Linked DNA regions of Metallumcola ferriviriculae. The protein of the gene in region 1 interacts with the protein of each later gene in a pairwise test. Links are inferred from orthologs where the notes say so. Each region holds a gene or a part of one and is shown on either strand. Other genes may lie near its edges. The genes, in order: groL and grpE.

What was found.
Region 2: the proteins of groL (region 1) and grpE interact in binary tests that used the Escherichia coli proteins (3 or more experiments, as listed by UniProt). The link is inferred for Metallumcola ferriviriculae from one-to-one orthologs.

Annotation. Positions count from the first base shown.
Region 1 is NZ_CP121694.1:3,465,355-3,468,584, reverse strand. Bases 7-2,907 are described here. They hold groL (chaperonin GroEL), read left to right. Parts: upstream 7-594; coding sequence 595-2,220; downstream 2,221-2,907. Other genes in these bases: MFMK1_RS17120 (4Fe-4S binding protein), read left to right, coding at 2,763-2,907; groES (co-chaperone GroES), read left to right, coding at 273-560. In the rest of the region: more of MFMK1_RS17120, read left to right, coding at 2,908-2,987; MFMK1_RS17115 (2-oxoacid:acceptor oxidoreductase subunit alpha), read left to right, coding at 2,980-3,230.
Region 2 is NZ_CP121694.1:1,071,279-1,074,505, forward strand. Bases 330-3,227 are described here. They hold grpE (nucleotide exchange factor GrpE), read left to right. Parts: upstream 330-1,436; coding sequence 1,437-2,018; downstream 2,019-3,227. Other genes in these bases: hrcA (heat-inducible transcriptional repressor HrcA), read left to right, coding at 330-1,167; dnaK (molecular chaperone DnaK), read left to right, coding at 2,056-3,227. Also shown: radical SAM family heme chaperone HemW, read left to right, coding at 1-31; more of hrcA, read left to right, coding at 157-329. UniProt on the Escherichia coli protein: Participates actively in the response to hyperosmotic and heat shock by preventing the aggregation of stress-denatured proteins, in association with DnaK and GrpE. It is the nucleotide exchange factor for DnaK and may function as a thermosensor.

The DNA.
Region 1 (3,230 bases):
ATTTTTTCATGAGGTGGTAACAATAAATAATGCCGTTCAGTGTTTTTTTAGTCAAAATCCCAGCTAATGTAAGATAAATAAAGATTTGCATAGATTTAACAAGGAAATAAGAGGAAATAGACTGTAAACGGGCAATAGTTTCGTGAAATGGCCATAGACAATACTTGCATAGAAGCCAAAGCTTGATTATTATTAGTATTGTTGGATGTTAGCACTCACTAGCGGTGAGTGCTAATAATAAATATCATATAATAGAAGGAGGGTTTGTTGTAATGAACATCAAGCCATTAGGTGACAAAGTAGTGATTAAGGTGTTAGAATCTGAGGAGAAAACGGTCAGTGGTATCGTTTTGCCGGATACTGCCAAGGAAAAGCCTCAGGAAGGCGAAGTTGTTGCAGTAGGCAGCGGTCGTGTGCTGGAAAATGGTGAAAAGGTAGCCTTGGAGGTTAAAGAAGGCGACAAGGTAATCTACTCCAAGTATACGGGCACTGAGGTAAAGCTGGATGGCAAGGAATACTTAATTTTGGCTGGAGAACACATATTAGCAAAAGTTCAATAAAAAAGAGAAGGTTTAATTTAAGGAGGGAATTAATTTGGCTAAACAGATTGTTTTCCGTGAGGAAGCTCGTCACGCCTTAGAGCGGGGCGTAAATGCACTTGCAGAAGCAGTAAAGGTTACTCTTGGTCCCAAGGGTAGAAATGTTGTTTTAGAAAAGAAATTCGGTTCTCCCACTATCACTAATGATGGTGTCACTATTGCTCGGGAGATTGAACTAGAGGATCCCTTAGAGAATATGGGAGCGCAGCTTGTCAAAGAAGTTGCTACTAAAACTAATGATGTTGCCGGTGACGGTACTACTACTGCTACTTTATTGGCGCAGGCTATTATCAGAGAAGGTCTGAAGAATGTGGCTGCCGGTGCAAACCCGATGGTCTTGAAAAAAGGTATCCAGAAAGCTGTAGAAAAAGCAGTCGAGGAATTGAAATCCGTCAGCAAACCTATTGAAAGCAAGGAAGCTATCGGTCAAGTAGCATCCATTTCCGCAAATGATGCTGAAATCGGTCATTTGATTGCTGAAGCGATGGAAAAAGTAGGAAAAGACGGAGTTATTACTGTTGAAGAATCCCAGAGTATTGGTACTTCATTAGATGTGGTTGAAGGTATGCAGTTTGACCGGGGTTACATATCTCCTTATATGGCAACTGATACTGAAAAAATGGAAGCTGTGCTTGAAGAACCGTATGTTTTGATTACCGATAAGAAGATTTCTGCTGTTAACGATATCTTGCCGGTACTGGAGAAAGTTGTTCAATCCGGTAAGGCATTGGTTATTATTGCTGAAGACGTAGACGGCGAAGCATTGCCTACTTTGGTAGTTAACAAGCTGAGAGGCACCTTTACTGCCGTGGCCGTGAAGGCTCCCGGTTTCGGTGATCGCAGAAAAGCAATGCTGCAGGATATCGCCGTGTTAACCGGTGGTGAAGTGATTTCCGAAGAACTTGGCTTGAAGCTAGAAAACACTACTTTAGAGATGCTGGGCCGTGCTCGTCAGATAACTATCAGTAAAGAAGATACTACCATCGTGGAAGGCCGCGGTTCTGGCGATGAAATTGAAAAGCGTATTGCTCAAATTCGCCGTCAGCATGAAGAGTCTACTTCGGAGTTCGACAAGGAGAAACTGCAGGAGCGTCTTGCGAAATTGGCGGGCGGGGTAGCTGTTATCGGTGTTGGTGCCGCCACAGAGACTGAAATGAAAGAGAAGAAGCTGCGTATTGAGGACGCTTTAGCCGCTACTCGTGCCGCAGTAGAAGAAGGTATCGTGTCCGGCGGTGGCACAGCTTTTATTGATATCTTACCTTCCTTGGATGGCATTGTACTTGAAGGTGACGAGATGACCGGCGTAAACATTATTAAGAAAGCTTTGGAAGAGCCGATACGTCAAATTGCAGCTAACGCTGGTGCCGAAGGATCTGTGATTGTAGAAAAAGTCAAGGCTGGCGACAGGGGTGTTGGTTTTAACGCTATGACCGGCCAATATGAAGATATGATTGTTGCCGGAATTGTTGACCCTGCCAAGGTTACCCGTTCTGCACTGCAGCACGCAGCAAGTATCGCATCCATGCTGCTGACGACTGAAACTTTAATTGCGGACATTCCGGATGAAAACGATAATGCTATGGGCGGAATGCCCGGCGGCGGAATGCCACCAATGATGTAAGATAAGATTTACTTCTAAACCCTATCCTTTTTCGGGATGGGGTTTTATTTTTTTATAATTATAGGAAAAATTTGTATATTTATGCGGAAGAAAAAGGCATGGAAAAAATTCAGCTACGTAATTGGCTCTCAAAATGATATTCGTATCAAAATGAGAAATCATTAAAATCAAGGGTTTTCAGTAATTCGTCTCATTTTGCGAGCTTACATACAGGGATACAATTTTTTTAAAAAGTGCTAATTGTGTATTGATGCCATAAAACCCTGTTATTCACAGTAGGCTACTAGTTAGTTTATTTCTTCGATAAGTCGCGCGGGAATGCTGACGCTGCGGCCTTTGGGCCCGCTGCTCCTTAGGTGAGGGAGAGTGCTTATTGTATAAATTTTTAGAATATGTTACCTTTGGCATAGATATTGCTTAGAGATAGTAGTGAAAGCTAAAGTATCCAAATGCAAGGGTGATGAGTATCTGAAGAGCTGCTTAAAGGTTGGTCTAAGAATTTATAGAAACAGTAAAATTACTAGAATTAGAGGTGGTATCTTATGGCAAGAACAATATCCCCATTAGAACCAACTGAAATAAAGGTGAAAAAAAATTGGTGTAAGGCATGCGGCATCTGCATAGCCCTTTGCCCCCAGCAAGTGTTAAAGGCTGATGAACGGGGCAAGGTAGTGGTTTCCTATCCGGAAAAATGTATCGGCTGTGGGATTTGTGAAACCCATTGTCCCGATTATGCTATCAGCGTGGAGGTGGGCAGCAATGACTGAGGTAAAAGACTTGGGCGTATTGATGCAAGGAAATGAAGCTTGTGCCGCAGGGGCATTGGCAGCTGGGGCAAAGTTCTTTGCCGGCTACCCGATCACTCCATCTACTGAAGTAGCCGAAATCTTAGCCGCCGAATTACCTAAGGTTGGTGGTAAATTTATTCAAATGGAAGATGAAATCGCCGGTATGGCAGCAGTAATTGGTGCTTCGCTGGCGGGACTTAAATCTATCACCGCTACCAGCGG
Region 2 (3,227 bases), 2.4 Mb from region 1 along the record:
GGCCAATGAAGTGTTTGTCGCGTTTGTTTAAATTAAGTAACAGGTTGTCCCTTGTAATAATGCCTCTTGACAAACCACTGGGTTAATGATACTTTTTAGGTGTAAAAACTTAGCACTCAACAAGCATGAGTGCTAACAAGAAGGTGGGAGCAGCGCATGGAGCAACGTAAAAAGGAGATATTAGAGGCCATTATCAAAAATTACATTGAAACGGCCGAACCTGTTGGTTCCAGGACTATAGCGCGAAAATACGAGTTGGGTGTGAGCCCCGCAACTATCCGTAATGAAATGTCTGATTTGGAGGAGCTGGGTTTTATTGAGCAGCCCCATACTTCCTCCGGTAGGATTCCTTCAGATAAGGGTTATCGTTACTATGTCGATTGGTTGATGGATTCGTACCAGATGAGCCAGGGTGAAATTGAATATGTCGGGAAGCGTTATGCGGAGAAGGTTGAACAAATTGAAGAAATAGTGGAACGCACTGGGCAGCTCTTATCGCAGGTAACCAATTATGTGGCTCTAGTCATGGGCCCGCAGCTAAAGAAGAATTATATCAAGGATGTTAGGCTAATGTGGCTCTCGCCGGGCCGGGCTTTAATGGTGGTTGTGTTTCAGGGGGGGATGGTGCAGCATCGGACCATTAAGATACCTGAAGACATTAAATTGTCCGACTTAGAGAGAATCACCAATATTTTAAATAGCAAGCTGGAGGGGCATGCTATCCAACAGCTTAAAACAGAAATGTTTCAGGAGATATACGGCGACATGGTACGGGAAAAGATGGTGCTGCAGCGAATTATGGGTGTGCTGCTCAACTATTCTCGGGAGCAAATTCACCTGGATGGAACTGTAAATATATTGAATCAACCAGAATTTCACGATGTGGATAAGCTGAGATTATTGTTGACCAGTTTGGAGGAAAAATCCATGGTCAAGCAGCTCCTAACCGGACATTCGGGAACGGGGTTAGCAATAAAGATAGGTGGGGAAAATAAACAACAGGGTATTGACCAGTGCAGTATTATTACTGCCACATACCATATCGACGGCGAAGCGGCGGGGACCATCGGGCTGCTGGGGCCTACCCGCATGACTTATTCTAAAGCGATAGCATTAGTGCAGTTGGTCACGGGTAAATTATCTTTGGTCCTTAAGGATTATTACTAATCCGTCGATTAACTATGTGACTGAGCAGTCTTTCGCTGCTCTACATATGCTATGGTAATGAAGTGCCGTTTAGTTTTGACATGGTATCTGGTAAAGGAAATATCAGGATAGACGCATACCACAATCTTTTTAATTAATGTGCGACAGTAAACATTATTGGTTATTAAATTGGGCGGGCGGCGGTTATCGATTTTTATTGTGGCCGTTATTCTAGTCCCTTATTTTTGCAGGCAAAGAAATAGGTATGATATTAAGGTGAGGTGATGACTATGCTGAAAGAGGATACGAATAGCACTAAACAAAAGGAGGATGATCTACATAGTTTAAATGAAGACGCTGGGGTTGGGGTGGAAGAGGAGCTACAGCAGGGACAATCAGACATTGACGACGATTCTTTTGATGCACATCAGCAGTTAGAGCAAGTGATTGCGGAAAAGGAAGAACTTAACCGTAACTTTCTCAGGTTACAGGCAGACTTTGACAACTTTCGTAAACGCAGCCGCAAAGAACAGCAGGAATTTATGCGGTATGCATCTCAAAGTTTAATAGAAAAATTACTGCCGGTAATTGATAATTTTGAGCGGGCGCTTTCCAGCGACGATTCGCAAAGCCAAAGTTTTAAAGCCGGCATAGAGATGATTTATAAACAACTTGTGGGTATTTTGGAACAGGAGGGTTTGGTGGAAATTGAAACAGAAGGGCAGGACTTTGACCCAAATTTTCACGAAGCAGTCATGCAGGTGAAAAATGATGAATGTCCTGACAATATGGTTATAGAAGTGATGCAAAAAGGTTATAAATTAAAGGATAAAGTAGTTCGCCCGGCCATGGTAAAAGTGGCCAATAATTAATCTAAATTATATATGACACTAAGGAGGTAGATATCAAATGGGTAAAGTAATAGGCATTGATTTGGGCACAACTAACTCATGTATGGCTGTAATGGAGGGCGGTGAGGCGGTAGTAATCCCTAACGCGGAGGGCAACCGTACCACGCCGTCAGTGGTGGCGTTTTCAAAGGATGAAGAGCGGCTGGTCGGACAGGTGGCCAAACGTCAGTCCATTACCAATCCTGACCGCACTGTTACTTCAATTAAGCGGCATATGGGTACTGACTATAAGGTGAAAATCGGCGATAAGGATTATACACCCCAGGAAATTTCTGCGATGGTTCTACAAAAATTAAAAACTGACGCAGAAAGTTATTTGGGTGAGAAGGTCACCCAGGCAGTAATTACGGTGCCGGCGTATTTTACTGATAGCCAGCGGCAAGCGACTAAAGATGCGGGTAAGATTACCGGCTTGGAAGTGCTGCGTATCATCAACGAGCCAACTGCCGCTTCTCTGGCCTACGGCCTTGAGAAGGGCGAAGACCAGACTATTCTGGTCTATGACCTAGGTGGCGGTACCTTTGATGTTTCCATTTTGGAACTGGGCGAAGGAGTATTCGAAGTGAAAGCCACCAGCGGTAATAACCGTCTGGGCGGAGACGATTTCGACCAGCGCGTTATGGATCAGTTGGTGCAGGAGTTTAAGAAATCTCACGGGATAGATTTGTCTAAAGATAAGATGGCCATCCAGCGTTTGAAAGAAGCTGCAGAGAAGGCCAAGCATGAACTGTCAAGCGTTACCTCTACTAATATTAACTTGCCCTTTATTACTGCAACTCAGGAGGGCCCGCAGCACTTGGATATAACATTGACACGGGCAAAGTTTGACGAAATTACCGCTGATTTAGTGGAAAAAACCATGGGACCCACCCGTCAGGCATTAAGTGATGCCGGTTTAAAAGCGGATGCTATTGACCGGGTGATTTTAGTAGGTGGTTCCACTCGTATCCCTGCGGTTCAGGAAGCGATTAAGAAAGTTCTGGGTCAAGACCCCCATAAGGGTGTTAACCCTGACGAATGTGTCGCTTTAGGTGCTGCTATTCAGGCCGGTGTTTTGGCTGGTGAGGTAAAAGATGTGCTGCTGCTTGACGTGACACCGCTCACATTGGGGATTGAAACATTAGGAGGCGTCTTTACGATCTTGATAGAACGCAACACTACTATTCCTAC